3 regions of the Micromonospora sp. SD12 genome follow, and region 3 is predicted to be linked to each of the others. Evidence: riboswitches for the same ligand, from Rfam matches in the RefSeq annotation. Region 3 holds a riboswitch; each other region holds the start of a gene.
What was found. A riboswitch is a leader RNA that binds a small molecule or an ion and turns the genes downstream of it on or off. The one in region 3 is predicted to bind cyclic di-AMP.

Region 1 (5,085 bases), on a different contig from region 3:
CAGGCCGTCGCCGTGCAGGAACATCGAGGGGCAGCCGATCACGTCGACGGCCGAGAAGCCCAGGGTGCGCAGGTAGTCCCGGGTGATCTCGCCCCGTACGCCGATGCTGTGCGAGCGGTCGAGGACGGCCCGTACGAAGCGGGTCACGACGTCGTCGATCGGGCGCAGGTACTCCCGGTCGCCGTGGATGTCGGTCTGCACGCCCACCCCGAGCACCACCACCGGGATCTTGAGCTGCTCGATGAGCTTCGTCATGACCTCGACGCGGTGGGCGTAGCTGCGCCGGAAGGCGTTGGCGAGCGGCACCACGTAGACGTCGTACCGCTCGTTGATCATGTCCGCGTCGCGCGGGTCGATCCTGAACTCCGTCGAGGTGATCTCGGCGGTGGCGGTACGCAGGAGCTTGTGGGCGGCGTGGCTGAAGACCAGGTTGCCGTTGTTGTCGCCGATCCAGTTCCGTTCGTGCGTCTCCTCCGGGGAGTAGACGTCGAAGGGGCCCTTCTTCGCCCGCATCAGGATCCGCTGGTGCATCCGTCCCCGCCTCTCGTGGCCTCCGGGTCCCGGAATACTAGCCACCGGTCGGCGCGGATCCGGAGGCTGTCGCCGCCCGTCACGGTTCGGGACGCAACGGTCACCGAGGGGCGGGAGGAACGCGCGCCGCCTGGTGGGACGGAACGGACACTCACGGACGGGACGGAAAAGAGTCTCAGGGGCGCCGGGTAGGGTGCCCGGCGGGGCGGCGCCGACCGGTGGGCCGCCGACGGGCCCCGCGCAGGTGCCCGACGGGGCCGAGGAGGAGACGTACGTGCTGGTGACCCTGGGGATCTTCGGGATGCCGGCATGACGGGGACCGCGACCGACGCGCCGGCCGTCCGGCCCGCGTCCCCGGCCAGCCGCCTGCCGTCGCTGACCGGGCTGCGCTGGGTCGCCGCCCTGCTCGTCTTCGGTTTCCACGTCGCGACGATGGGCATCATCGCCGAGCCCGGCCACAAGGCCGTCGTGGACTGGGCCTTCGCCCTCGGCCTCTCCGGCGTGCAGTTCTTCTTCATCCTCAGCGGCTTCGTGCTGGTCTGGTCGGCCCGGCCCAGCGACACCCGCCGGGCGTTCTGGCGCCGCCGGGTGGCCAAGATCTGGCCGAGCCACGTGGTGCTGTGGGTGGCGGCCCTGGCGGTCGCGGCCTGGTTCGCCGACCCCGTGGACCGGGTCGTCGCGGTGGAGAACCTCTTCCTCCTCCAGGCTTGGGACCCCCGGCCGGGCCACTTCTACAGCATCAACACGGTCAGCTGGTCGCTGTCCTGCGAGTTCTTCTTCTACCTCTGCCTGCCGTTGGCCCTGCCGTTCATCCGCCGGGCCCGGCCGTGGGCGCTGTGGGCCGTCGTGGTCGCGGTGCCGCTGCTGATCCTGGCGCTCTGGCCGGCCCAGTCCCTGGTGCCGGAGGAGAGCCGCTGGTGGTTCACGCAGGTCTTCCCGCCGGTGCGGTCGCTGGAGTTCTGGATGGGCGTGGCCGCCGCCGAGCTGATGCGGCGCGGCCGGTGGCGGGGCCCGGGCCTGCCGGTGGCCAGCCTGGTCTTCGTGGCGACCTGGGTGCTCGCGGCGCAGTGGGTCCGTGCCGAACTGTGGGCGGCGCTGCTCTCGGTGGCGTACATCCTGGTCATCGCGGCGGCGGCGGACGCCGACGTGCGCGGGCGGCGCTCGCCGTGGCGGTCCCGCCCGATGGTCTGGCTCGGCGAGGTCTCCTTCGCCTTCTACCTGGTGCACGTCCTGGTGATGATCAGCGTCCTGCGGTTCACCGGCGACTGGGGCGTCGGGTTCCCCGGCTGGTGGGGGCTGGCGGTGGTGCTCGGCTTCCTGCTGGTCAACCTGGCCCTGGCCGCCCTGCTGCACCGCTTCGTCGAGACGCCCATGATGCGGCTGCTCACCCCGCGCAGGGCGGCCCGCCCGACGCCGCGGGACGGGGACGACGGCGGGAAGGACCCCGGCGCCTCCGGGCCGCCGCCGGGGCAGCGGGGCGACGCCGTGCCGCGTCCCCGGCCCGCCGACCACCCCGCGGCGTACGTCGACTCGCGCTGACCGCCCCGGCGCGGGCCGACCCGCCCGCGCGGCCAGCGCCCCGGGGCGGAATCCCACCCGTCGAGAAAGCCCGACCGTTTCCGTGACGCCGGTCACCGCGACGCCGAACCGGTCATCGGGCGCGGCCGGGTCGTTTCCCGCCGGGGTTTCGGGGTCGATGCCCGCCACTCGTCCCGTTGTCACCCTCGGGCGCCGGCAGAAACGGTCGTCCCATTGAGTCACGTCAGTGGTGAGGTGCCCGCAAAAATTGCGTCCCCATCAAGGTTTAAGCAGGTGGGGTGGGGTTGGCAGGGGGCGGACCGGCCAGTAATGTCGGCGCGTCCGGTGCGGTACCCGATCGTCCAGAGGCGACGCCGCACCGACCCGCCTAATCGTGAACGACGAGCCGGGGACCCAGTGCTTCGTGGGGTGAATCCGTGGGCCGCAGGCCTGTGGTAGGGCGTTCTTCCCGCCCGAATCCGTCAGCTAACCCGGTCGGCGGCGTCGGAAGGAGTTCCATCCCCGTGCAGCACCCACCCACCCCTCGGTTGTTCCGCCGTCTCCACGGCGCCGCGGTGCCCGCGCTCGCCCCTTCGCAGGTCGCGAGCTGACCGACCGGTCACCGTCCGTCGCCCGGCATCCCGGGCGCATTCCCTGAGTGGCCCACGACCCGCACGGACGCCCGTCCGCGCGGTCGGTCCGCCCTGCCCTCGGCGCGGACCGCCGGCCGCTCGCCCCCCGAGCCCGTGGAGGAAATCGTGAAGCACCACCTCAGGCGACAGCTACGTCGCCTCACGTCCGAGCGTTCGTACCAGTTGGCCGCCGCGTCCGCCGCGGCGCTCGTGCTGGCGTCGGGCACGGGCGCGCTGCTGGCCGGAGCCGACGAGGCCCCCGCCGCCGCGCAGGCCCCGGTCGCCGCGAGCGAGCCACGCGAGGACACCGCGGCCTCGCGCGGCCAGGCCCGGATCGCGACGGCCCCGTCCAGCGCGGCCCCGGCCACCGCCACCGCCACCGCCGCCCCCTCGGCCAGCGCCACCAGCACCGCCCCGGACCCGGACCTGACGCGCAAGCCGGAGCCGCCGAAGCCCCCGGCCGCGAAGAGCCTGGACTACGACTACCAGGCCCAGACCACGTTCTACAACTGCGGTCCGGCGGCCGTCCGGCACGCCCTCAGCGCCGCCGGCATCGCGCGCAGCCAGGACGCCCTCGGTGCCCAGCTGGGCACCGACCAGATGGGCACCGACTCGGCCCAGGACACCACCCGCGTGCTGAACGCGACGGTGAAGGGCGAGCCGTACCGGACCCGGATGATCCCCGGCGGCGCCGCCACCCCGGCGCAGATGGACCGGCTCCAGGCCGACGTCGTCGCGGCCATCGGTGACGGGCGGGGCGTCGTGGTGAACGTCGCGGGAAGCGCCACGGACACCGACGGCGGCTGGCACTCGTTCCCCGGCGGCCACTACATCGCCGTGGTCGGCTACCAGGACGAGGGACGGCTCGTGAAGATCGCCGACTCGGCGAACCCGGCGACCGCGTCGTACTGGATGAGCACCATCGCCCTGGCGAACTGGGCTGCCACCCGCGGCTACTCCGCCTGAGCGATCCCGACGGGCGTCGGCCCCCCACCCCGGGGGCCGGCGCCCGCTGTCGTGTCCGGGTCACGGCCCTCGCCCGGCGCCCCGGTCGGTGACAGACTGCGCGGCATGGTCGATGAATCGGGTGACCGCGACGGCCGGCGCGTGCTTCTGCTGCTGCACGGCATGGGTGCGACCGGCGACGTGTGGCTGCCCTGCGCGTCGCTGCTGGAGCGTCGCTGGGCGGGACGGTGGCTGGCGCCGGACCTCGCCGGCCACGGCTGGTCGCCGCCGCTGCCGGAGTACTCGTTCGCGGGGCTGGCCGGGCGGATCGCCGCCGGGCTGACGGCGGGCGACCGGCTCGTCGTGCTGGGGCACTCCCTCGGCGGGGTGGTCGGGCTGGCGCTCGCCGCCCGCGGCGCCGGGGTTCCGGTCGAGGCCGTGGTCGGCGTCGGCATCAAGGCGGTCTGGTCGCCGGCCGAGCTGGCGAAGGCGGGTGAGCTGGCGGCCCGTCCGGTGACCTGGTTCGCGAGCCGGGACGAGGCGGCCCGCCGCTACCTGCGGGTGGCCGGCCTGACCGGGCTCTTCGCACCGGACCATCCCGTCGTGGAGGCCGGGCTGCGGCAGGTCGACGGCCGCTGGCGGCTGGCGATGGACCCCGCCGCGTTCGACGTGGGCGAGCCGGAGCTGCCCGCGCTGCTGGCGGCGACCGACGTGCCGGTGCTGCTGGCCCGTGGCGAGCACGACCCCATGGTCACCGACGCTCAGCTCAAGGAGCTGGGCGTGCCGGTCGCCACCCTGCCCGGCCTCGGGCACAACGCCCACGTGGAGGCCCCCGGGACGGTCCTGGACCTCGTCGAGCCGTACCGCTGACCGTCCCCGCCGGGGCGGGTCAGGTGGCGGGGGAGAGCGTCGCCTCGTCCGGGTCGACCGGCAGGCCGGGCCCGCCGGCGGTACGCGGGGCCGGCGGGTTCCAGCCCTCGTCGAGCTGCCGCCGCGCGGCCGTCAGGAACGCCTCGGCGTACGACTCGGCGGGGAAGTCGCCCAGGTAGCGGCTCCGGGTGACCCAGCGGGCGGAGGCCAGCGGATCGGTGTCCAGCAGCGCGGTCAGCACCTCGTCCGCGTTGGACATGTCGCGCCGCAGCACGTAGCCCGATCCGGCGAGCGGGAACTGCTCGCAGAACCGGTCGCCGGAGCCCACCATGTCGGTCACCGCGTACGGCTTGCCGGAGTAGAGGTAGTCGGAGATCACCCCGGACACGTCGGAGATCAACGCGTCCGAGCGGTTCACGCACTCGGTCAGGGTCAGCTCCCGGCTGGCGGCGGCGCCGAAGACGTGCTGCCGGCCGCTGCGCGCCCGGTCGGCGGCCAGCAGTTCGGTGAGCCGGCCCAGCTGCCGGGCGGACGCCGGGTTCTGCGAGGTGTACGGGTGGGCCCGCAGGATCACCGTCGCGCCCCGGTC
Region 2 (5,085 bases), on a different contig from region 3:
CCGCCCCCAGGCCGCCAACCAACCGCTCATGGTGGCGATCTCGGGTGCCTGGGCGGCCTTGATCTCCACGGCGAGCCGCTTGACCTCCGGGTCCGCCGCCCGCGTCGGCGCCAGGTCGGCCATCTCCACCGCCTGCCGGTGGTGCGGAATCATCATCTGGGCGAACATCGCGTCGGCGTCGCCGAACGCGGCCGCACCGGTGGCGGTGGCCGCCGGCCCGCCGGTGCCGGGGGTGCCGTGCCCCGCGCCCGGCGACGAGTGGTCGTCGCCGCCGCAGGCGGCGAGGGCGAGGGCGGTGGTGACGGCGACGCCGGCCAGGGCGGCACGGCGCGCGAGGGTACGAGTGGTCATGGTGGACCCTTTCGGTGTCGGAACGTACGCGGCACGACGAGGACGCGGAACGGCGTGCAGCCGCACCCGCGTCGAACGCGTCCTACCTGCGCAGCACCGAGACCGTGGCGAGCCGCAGACCGACCGGCCGGGGCGGCGGGGCCCGGGGCGGCGGGAAGGCGCCGACCGAACCGCCCCCGGTCGGGCCGACGGCGCGTACGCGGACCGACAGCAGCGCCGCCAGCAGCAGCGTGGCCGCGAACGCGCCCAGCACGGCCAGGCACACGCCCCACCCGGGCAGCCCTCCCCCCGTGCCGCCGCCCGCAGGCAGCAGTTCCTCGGAGGCGCAGCCCCCGGGACAGCCCACCACGGCCTGGAGGGCCGCCCCGACGGCGTGCGGAGCGGCGACGTCCCGCGAAGGCGGCACGAGCGCGGGCGCGGCGGGCGCGGCGGAGGCGATGGACGCGAGGGCGGCGTGCGGCACGTACGCGACGAGCGCGACAGCGGCATGCGGGACGGGCGGGACGGCTGCGTGCCGGACCGGCGCGAGGACGGCGTGCGGGACGGGCGCGACGGCGATGTGCGCCGACGGGTTCGCGGAATGACCGGTCTGGTGCGAGTCGTGGCCGATCGTGTGCATCGCGGCCAACCCGAGCAGCGTGCCGACGAGCAGCAGGAGCCGCGCGCCCCGCGCCGCCGTCACCGTCGTCCACACATCCGTCACGCTAGCGCGTCGACCCGTTCCGCACGGGTAGCACCCGCGGCGGGCCTCCGCACGTGTGCGGGCCGGGCGCGCGTAGGTCACGCGTGTGGGCGGGCCGGACCTGTGCGGCGAAGGTCGCGTCGCGACACCACCCACACGACCTGCGCCCCCGATGCCGGGGTGGCTACCATTCGGCCGGTGGCCCTCCGGACTCCGCACCACCCGCCCCGCGCCCCCCACCGGGCGACGGCGCCGACCACCCGTCGCCGGACGGGAGCCGACGACCACGGCACGTGACCACACCGCCACGTGGAGGCGGTTCCCCGCCCCACCCCCGTGGCGACGCTGAACCGACCGGCCCGCCGGCCCGTACCCCGCCCTGGACTCGTTGGGAGACACACGTTGGGCGCCGATCACACCCGTCCCGCTCCGTCCGCCCCGCCCAGGGTGCGGCGGATCCTCGTCGCGACGGTGGTGCCCCTCTTCGTCGCCACGCTGATCGCCGCCCTGGTGCTGTGGCCGTGGGACGCGCCCGACCCCGCGGCCGGCACCGAGCCGCCCCGCTACCACGGCACCGTGACCCGGGTGGTGACGGAGCCGTGCCCGCCGGCCCCGGAGGTGCCGGAGGGCAGCCCCGACGCCCCGCGGGGCCCCTGCGGCACCGTCACCGTACGGGTCGAGGACGGCCCCGACGCCGGCCAGCAGGTCCAGACGCCGGTCCCGGCCGGCCCCGGTGCGCCGACCGTCGCCGTGGACGACGAGATCATCCTGGTCGAGCTCATCGACCCCGCCGATCCCACGGCCAGCTCCTACAACATCGCGGAGCACCAGCGCGGCAAGCCGCTGGTCTGGCTGGTGGCGCTCTTCGCGGCCGCGATCGTCGCCTTCGGGCGGTGGCGGGGGCTGGCCGCGCTGGCCGGCCTGGCGGCGAGCTTCGCCATCCTGCTGACCTTCGTGCTGCCCGGCATCAGCGCCGGGAGCCCACCGCTCCTGGTCGCGGTCGTCGGCGCCGCCCTGATCATGTTCGTGGTGCTCTACCTGACCCACGGCGTGACCGCGCAGACCTCGGTCGCCGTACTCGGCACGTTGGGCAGCCTGGTGCTGACCGGCGTCCTCGGCACCATCGCCACCGCCGCGGCCCACCTGACCGGCTTCGGCTCCGAGGACGCCACCACGCTGTCGATGTACCAGGCCGACGTCGACCTGCACGGGCTGCTGCTGGCCGGCATCATCATCGGCTCCCTCGGGGTGCTCGACGACGTCACGGTCACCCAGGCCGCCACCGTCACCGAACTGGCGCACGCCAACCCGGGACTGTCCCGCAGGCAGCTCTACCGGGCGGCGACCCGGGTCGGGCGGGCGCACATCGCCTCGACGGTGAACACGATCGTGCTGGCGTACGCCGGCGCCTCGCTGCCGGTGCTGCTCCTGCTCACCGCCGACTCGCGGGCGGTGACCCAGCTTCTCACCAGCGAGTTCCTCGCCCAGGAGATCGTCCGCAGCGCGGTCGCCACCCTGGGGCTGATCGCCGCCGTGCCGCTGACCACCGGCCTGGCGGCCCTGGTGACCACGGCGGGCCGGCGGGCCGGGGAGCCCACCGACCGCGAGGCCGCCGCGCCCGCGCCGACGCCCCGGCCGGCGGCCGACCGGTCCGAGGCGCTGGAGGCGCTCAGCGGACCGCGCGGAGACACGCCGTCCGCCGCCCCCGCCGGATGGCCCGACCAGAACAGGAGAACGGACACCGCATGGTGACACTCCTCTGCGTGACGGATCATGGTTCCCGCCCTGATAGACGCGTCACTGGTCACCGTCAGCCATTACGAAATAACGCATTTAGTCGGCTTAGGGACGTAGATCCCCGGGAGTGCTCTCGGGTAACCTCGCTGCCGGTCACCGCCGAAGGCGCGCAGCGGCGCCTGCGGTGCCGCCGCCCAATCGCCGCCAGGCGAGCCGGGGACCCAGGCACGTGGGGTGAATCCGCGACAGCGGTAGGGGCCACTTCCGCCCCGAACCCGTCAGCTAACCCGGTCGGCGGTCGACGGAAGGGAAAACTGTGACGGCACCCCTACGCCGCTGGTTGACGCCCGTGGTGGCCGTACTCGCCGCCCTGGCGGTCTTCGCCGGGCCTCTCCCGGCGGTGGCCGCGCCCACCCCACCCAAGCCCTCCGGCCACGGCGACGACGAGCCCAAGCTGCTCGACGACCTGATCGAGGCCCGCAACCGGTCCTATGTGCAGGCCAAGGCGAAGCTGGAGAAGTCGAAGAAGCGCCAGCTCGAACTGGCTCTGGAGGTCAACCGGGCACAGGCCGAGCTGAACGCGCTGGCGCCGCAGGTCAGTCAGATCGCCGCCCAGTCCTACCGGACGGGACGGATCGGCGCGGTGTCGATGCTGCTGGACACCGCCAGCCCCGACTCGTTCGTCAAGCGTGCCGCCGCCCTCGACGAGCTGAACCTGGTCAACTCCAAGAAGCTCGCCGAGGTGAACGCGGTCAAGAACCGCGCCGAGCAGGCGAAGCTGGCGCTCGACGCCGAGGTCCGCGAGCAGCAGAAGCTGACGAACGAGATGGCGCGCGGCAAGCGGGAGGCGGAGAAGGCACTCGCGCTGGTCGGCGGCAGGGGTCTGACCAGTGGCAAGGTGGTCGCCACCTCGCCGGTGGCGAAGATCGCGCCGGGACGTACGGCCGACGGCGACTGGAAGCCCCTGGGGTGCACCGAGGACGACCCCACCACCTCCGGCTGCATCACCGCGCGCACGCTGCACATGTACAAGGAGGTCAAGCGGGTCGGCTTCAACCGGTTCGTCGGCTGTTACCGCTCCGGCGGGCCGTACGAGCATCCGAAGGGCCGGGCCTGCGACTGGTCGTTGCAGAGGAGCGGCTTCTCTCCCTGGCACAACGACGACACCTACATGTACGGCAACAACCTGACCGCGTTCCTGGTCCGCAACGCCGACCGGCTCGGCATCTACTACGTGATCTGGAACCGGCAGATCTGGTTCCCGGCGACGGGCTGGAGTTCCTACAGCGGCCCGTCGAACCACACCGACCACGTGCACGTGTCACTGCTCTAGCCGCCCGCCCACGGGCCGGCGAAGCCGGGACCGACACAGGGCCGCCCCCGCCGGACGCGGGAGCGGCCCTGTGTCGTCGTGCGGCCCGACGACGACCGGTCGGGACGGGTCGGCGGGAGGATCAGGCGGCGCTGGCGGCCGGCTCCGGCGCGTCGACCGTACGGGCGGGCACGGCGGCCACCGTCCGCACCTCGCCGGCGGTCAGCCGGTACGACATGCCGACCACCCCGCAGCGGCCGGCGGCCACCTCCGCGGCAAGGACGGCGGAACGGTCCAGCATCGCCTCGACGGTGTGCGCGATGTGGATGTCGACGATCCCGTCGATGTCCTCCACGCCCTCGGCGGCGGCCCGCCGCAGACTGGGCACCACGGCGTCCACCACGGCGCAGAGATGTCCGACCGGCGAGGTGCCGGTGGCGTCCGCCGCGCGCGCCGCCTGGACGGCCCCGCAGGAGTCGTGCCCGAGCACCACCACCAGGGGCGTGCCCAGGACGGTGACGGCGTACTCGACGCTGCCCAGCACCTCGGGGCCGATGGTGTGCCCGGCGGTGCGGACCACGAAGAGGTCACCCAGGCCACGGTCGAAGATGATCTCGGCCGCGAGGCGGGAGTCGGAGCAGCCGACGATCACCGCGAAGGGGTGCTGCCCGTCGGCGACCGCGGCGCGGTGCCCGGCGTCCTGGTTGGGGTGGCGCGGCGCGCCGGTCACGAACCGCCGGTTGCCCGCGTGCAGCTCGGCGAGCGCCTGCTCGGGACTCCCGGGGACGACCGGGGCGGTGCCGGCGTCGGCCGGGGCGGTGCCCGTGGTCGACACCGAAAGCGTCCGCTCCGGGCCCGGTTGACTGCCTGGCGATCCGGGACGACTCATCCCACACCTCGCTCCCTGACGTGAACGGCCTGGTCACCCGGGCCGACGCTGGACGCGGGCTGCCACCACGGTCACACGCACTGCAAGGTACGTCAAGGTATGCGTGATATCCAT
Region 3 (5,085 bases):
GGCTGCCCGAGCAGCGCGCGTTCGAGGACGAGATCGCCGAGCGGCCGGAGTTCCGGGAGTTCCTCAAGGCGTGGTGGCCCCGGCTGCACCCCCGGCACGTGCTGGGCTGGCTGGCCCGCCCGGACCGGTTGCACCGCTACGCCGCCGGCATCCTGTCCCGCGCCGAGATCCGGCTGCTGGCCGACGCGTACCGCAGCCTCGACACCGCCGGGCTGACGATCGCCGACATCGCGCTGCTCGACGAGCTGGACGCCCTGCTCGGCAAGCCGATGAAGCCCGCCCGGGCGAAGCGGGACCCGTTCCAGCTGGCCGGCGGCGTCCGCGAGCTGAGCACCTTCGCCGACCGGCAGCGCGCCGCCCGCGAGGCGGCCCGGGAACGCCCGGAGGACTACCGGGAGTACGCGCACGTGGTGGTCGACGAGTCGCAGGACGTCTCGCCGATGCAGTGGCGCATGATCGGCCGGCGCGGCCGGTTGGCCTCCTGGACCGTGGTGGGCGACCCGGCCCAGACGGCGTGGACGGGCGAGGCGGAGGAGCTGACCCGGGCCCGGGACCAGGCGTTGGGCCGGCGCAAGCGGCACCACTTCACCCTCACCACCAACTACCGCAACTCGGCGGAGATCTTCGCGGTGGCGGCGGCCGAGATCCGCCGGCTGCATCCGGACCTCCCGCTGCCCAGGGCGGTGCGGTCCACCGGCGTCGACCCGGTCGCGCTGGTGGTGCCGCCGGCGGAGCTGGAGACAGCCGCCACGGCGGCGACCACGGCGCTGCTCGCCGAGGTCGAGGGCACGGTCGGCGTGATCACGCCCGTGCCCCGCCGCGACGAGGTCGCCGGCTGGCTGGCCGGCCTGGCCGCGCCGCGCCTTCAGGTGGTGACCAGCCTGGAGGCCAAGGGCATGGAGTACGACGGGGTCGTCCTCGTCGCCCCGAGCGAGATCCGGGCCGACCCGGGGTCGGGCGTACGGACGCTCTACGTGGCGCTGTCCCGGGCCACCCAGCGGCTGACCACCGTCGACCCGACCGGCTGAGGATCCGTTACTTGCATACATAGCGATGTGAGCATAAATTGAACGCGAATCCGGACCCCCAGAGGGAGGATGGGCGCGTGGGCGCAGGTCATGACCACCACCACGGGTCGGTGGCGAACGCCGCACACCGCCACCGGGGCCGCCTCTGGGCGGCGTTCGGTCTGCTCGCCGGCCTGATGGTGGTGGAGGCGGTGGCCGCCTTCCGGACAGGCTCGCTGGCCCTGCTCAGCGACGCCGGGCACATGTTCACCGACGTGCTCGGCATCGGCATGGCGCTCGCCGCGATCTCGGCGACCCGGCGGGCGGGCGGCGATCCGCAGCGCACGTTCGGCCTCTACCGGCTGGAGGTGCTCGCCGCCCTGGCCAACGCCGTGCTGCTCTCCGGCGTCGCGGTCTACGTCGTGATCGAGGCGGTACGCCGCTTCGGCGACCCGCCGGAGGTGCTGGCCGGCCCGATGCTGGTGGTCGCCGTACTCGGCCTGCTCGCCAACATCGGCGCCTTCGCCCTGCTGCGCTCGGGGGCGAAGGAGAGCATCAACGTCCACGGCGCGTACCTGGAGGTCCTCGGCGACCTGCTGGGGTCACTCGGCGTGATCGCGGCGGCCCTGCTGATCACCACCACCGGCTGGTGGTGGGCCGACCCGCTGGTGGCCGTCGCGATCGGGCTGTTCATCCTGCCGCGCACCTGGCGGCTCGGGCGGGCGGCGCTGCGCATCCTGGTCCAGGCCGCGCCGGAGCACCTCCAGGTCACGGCCGTGCACGACCGGCTGGCCGCCGTGCCCGGCGTCGCCGAGGTGCACGACCTGCACGTCTGGACGCTGACCTCCGGGATGGAGGTGGCCTCGGCGCACCTGACCATGACACCCGACGCGGAGGTCGGCGCGGTGCTGGGCGCCGCCCGGGCCGCCCTGCACGACGACTTCCAGATCGAGCACGCCACGTTGCAGATCGAGCCGGGAGCGTCGCCAGGGGCTTGCGGGGCGGTCGAGTGGTAATGAGGACAACCTTAAATCTGGGAGAGTATTGTTGCCTTATGCCGGATTTGACTGTTAGTGGACATGCACCGTGCGTCACCTGCGCTGCAGCAGTCACACCGGCACCGGTAGGCTCGGCTTCGGCCTCCGCCAGGCGGCACCCACCGGTGCCGGCGGTGGCCGCCGCCTAATCGCCCGGCGGGGCGAACCGGGGAACCATGTTCGTGGGGTGCATCCGCGTCAGCGGTAGGGATCTTCCGTCCCGAACCCGTCAGCTAACCCGGTCGGCGGCTGACGGAAGGACACGTGTATGCCAGTGATGGCACCTGTACGACGACGTGCCGCCCGGACGGCGGCCCTGATCACCACGATGCTCGCCCTCGGCGCCGCGGTGGCCCCGGTCACCGCCGCCCCGGCGGCGGCCGCCACCCGCGCCGGCCTGCTCGCCGCCGCCCCCGGCCAGGACGAGGAGGGCGGCACGCCCGCCCTGCGGGCCCAACTCGAGGCCGCCAGCAAGGGCTACCTCGACGCCAAGCGCGCCCTCGCCACGTCGGCCAAACGGCAGCAGCAGCTCGCCGCCCAGCTCAAGACCACCGAGGTCGAGCTGACGGCGCGCAGCGCCAAGGTCGGCGAGATCGCGGGGGCCGCCTACCGCACCGGCCGGCTCAGCGTGGCGTCCGCCCTGCTCAACAGCGGCTCGCCGGACGGCTTCATGGACCGCGCCGCCGCCCTCGACGCGGTGGCCGCCAAGGAGGACCGGGCCCTGCGCGAGCTCCAGCAGACCCGGGACGAGGCCGCGCGCACGAAGCTCGCCCTGGACGGCGAGATCCGGGAGCAGCGCAAGCAGGTCACCGTGATGGCCAAGCGCAAGGAGCAGGCCGAACGGGCGCTGACGGTCGCCAACCAGAAGCAGCAACAGCGACAGTCCGCGGGCGGGGGCGGCTCGCCGGGCGGCACCTCCAGCAAGACGGCGAAGGCGGCGCCACGCAACTCCGACGGCTCCTGGCCGCGCGAGTCGTGCAGCGTCAACGACCCCACCCCCGCCAACGGCTGCATCACGCCGCGCACGCTACACGCGCTCAACCAGGCCAAGGCGGCGGGCTTCACCCGCTACGTCTCCTGCTACCGCCCCGGCGGCTCCGGCGAGCACCCGAAGGGCCGGGCGTGCGACTTCGCGGCCCAGAAGGGCGGCTTCGGCGGCGACGCCACCGGCGGTGACCGGACGTACGGCAACAACCTGGCGGCGTTCTACGTGCGCAACGCCGACCGGCTCGCCGTGCTCTACGTGATCTGGTACCGGCAGATCTGGCTGCCGAGCAGCGGGTGGAAGTCGTACAGCGGGGCCAACGGCGACCCGTCCAGCGACCACACCAACCACGTGCACCTGTCGGTCTACTGACGCCCACGCCCCGGTGCCCCGCCCGGCGCGGGTCACCGGGGCGTGTCGGCGGGTGGCGGCTGCGGTGCGGCACCGTCGAGGACAGCAGCGAGGCGCGCGGCCAGTCCGAGGTGGGCGGCGCGCGCCTGGCGGAACGCGTAGCCGAAGAGCGGCGCGGGCGCGGCGAGGGTGATGTCCACGTCGACGCGGACCACGCCGTCGGGCTCCGCCCGCAGCCGGGTGTGGTTGCGCACCGTGGTGGCGGGCCACTGCCGGGCCACGGTGACGATCTCGTCGGGCTCGTCGACCAGGACGTCGGCCCGGTAGGTGATCGGCAGCCGTAGCGGCCCGGCGGCCAGCCGGTCGGTGATGTCGTAGCTGGCCCGGGCACCGGGGCGGGGCGGCACCCGCCGGACCCGGACGATCAGCGGATGCAGGCCCTCCTGCCTCCTCGGATCGACGAGCAACGCCGCGGCCCGCGCCATGGAGCAGCGCGCCTGGACGGTGTAGCTGAAGGAACTCCGCCTGAGCACGCCGTCTCCCCACCGCCGATGGTCGCCCGATCGTCGCGTATGCCGGGCGCCCTGGCAACGCCGCGCCGATCCCGCCCGGAGTGCGGACGTCCGGCTGGCGGGCCCACTACGGTCAGCTGATGGATGGTCACGGCACGTACTGGTCAGGGGTGGGCGCATGAACGGGTACGACGGATGAGCGGGCACGTGATGGTCTTCGCGCCCACGCCCCGGCTGACGGTGACCGTCGACCAGCCCAGCGACGCCGCGGAGCTGCACCTGCACCCCGGCGGGCAGGGCGTCTGGCAGGCCCGGATGGTGATGTCGCTCGGCGTCGACGTGGTGCTCTGCACCGCCCTCGGGGGCGAGATCGGCCAGGTGCTGGAGCCCCTGCTCGTCAGCGAGGGGGTCAACCTGAAGGTCGTGGTACGCGACTCCGGCAGCGGCGGGTACGTGCACGACCGCCGCGAGGGCTCCCGGCAGGAGATCGTGGACGTGCCAGGTCAGCCGCTCAGCCGGCACGAGTTGGACGAGCTCTACAACCTGGCGCTCGGCGAGGGCCTGCGCGCCACGGTCAGCGTGCTGAGCGGGCCGAACGAGCCGTCGCTGGTCCCGGCCGACCTCTACCGGCGGTTCGCCGCCGACCTCGGGGCCAACGGCAGCCGGGTGGTGGTCGACCTCTGCGGCGAGCACCTCGACGCCGTGCTGGACAGCGGCGTCTTCTTCCTCAAGATCAGCCATGAGGAGCTGATCGCCGACGGCCGCGTCGACGGCGAGGAGGAGGAGCAGCTCACCCGGGCCCTGTACGACCTGCACGCCGGCGGCGCCGAGAACGTGGTGGTGAGCCGGGCCGACAAGCCCGCCCTCGCCCTGGTCGACGGCGAGGTCTTCGAGGTGGAGATGCCCCGGCTGGAGGCGGCCGACCCGCGTGGGGCGGGCGACTCGATGACCGCCGGGGTGGCGGCCGTGGTGGCGCGCGGCGGCGACATCCGCACCGCCATCCGTACCGGGGCGGCGGCCGGCGCGCTGAACGTGACCCGGCACGGCCTGGGCACCGGCCGGCTCGACTCGATCACCGGCCTGGTCGACCGGGTGCGCCTCGTACCGGCCGGCAACCGGCCGCAGGAGCGGACCAGCCCCGACGAGTTGGCCGACCGGGCGGCCGGGCGATGACGCTGCGGGTGCTGGTCACC

Region 1: another riboswitch for cyclic di-AMP. It lies ahead of ACTMS2_RS17580 (C39 family peptidase); the one in region 3 lies ahead of ACTMS2_RS09425 (coiled-coil domain-containing protein).
Region 2: another riboswitch for cyclic di-AMP. It lies ahead of ACTMS2_RS06760 (coiled-coil domain-containing protein); the one in region 3 lies ahead of ACTMS2_RS09425 (coiled-coil domain-containing protein).

What each region holds. Positions count from the first base shown of each region.
Region 1 is NZ_JBQHDF010000008.1:77,891-82,975, forward strand. Features, by position in the region: gene ACTMS2_RS17570 (polysaccharide pyruvyl transferase family protein) at 1-531, opposite strand, end outside; gene ACTMS2_RS17575 (acyltransferase family protein) at 841-2,070, shown strand; cyclic di-AMP (ydaO/yuaA leader) riboswitch at 2,425-2,565, shown strand; gene ACTMS2_RS17580 (C39 family peptidase) at 2,796-3,647, shown strand; gene ACTMS2_RS17585 (alpha/beta fold hydrolase) at 3,753-4,496, shown strand; gene ACTMS2_RS17590 (CDP-glycerol glycerophosphotransferase family protein) at 4,516-5,085, opposite strand, start outside.
Region 2 is NZ_JBQHDF010000002.1:637,616-642,700, forward strand. Features, by position in the region: gene ACTMS2_RS06745 (DUF305 domain-containing protein) at 1-351, opposite strand, end outside; gene ACTMS2_RS06750 (hypothetical protein) at 434-1,045, opposite strand; gene ACTMS2_RS06755 (YibE/F family protein) at 1,436-2,785, shown strand; cyclic di-AMP (ydaO/yuaA leader) riboswitch at 2,952-3,083, shown strand; gene ACTMS2_RS06760 (coiled-coil domain-containing protein) at 3,087-4,103, shown strand; gene ACTMS2_RS06765 (carbonic anhydrase) at 4,225-4,971, opposite strand.
Region 3 is NZ_JBQHDF010000003.1:527,787-532,871, forward strand. Features, by position in the region: gene ACTMS2_RS09415 (HelD family protein) at 1-1,028, shown strand, start outside; gene ACTMS2_RS09420 (cation diffusion facilitator family transporter) at 1,106-2,023, shown strand; cyclic di-AMP (ydaO/yuaA leader) riboswitch at 2,177-2,308, shown strand; gene ACTMS2_RS09425 (coiled-coil domain-containing protein) at 2,322-3,401, shown strand; gene ACTMS2_RS09430 (SRPBCC family protein) at 3,434-3,913, opposite strand; gene ACTMS2_RS09435 (1-phosphofructokinase family hexose kinase) at 4,088-5,065, shown strand; gene surE (5'/3'-nucleotidase SurE) at 5,062-5,085, shown strand, end outside.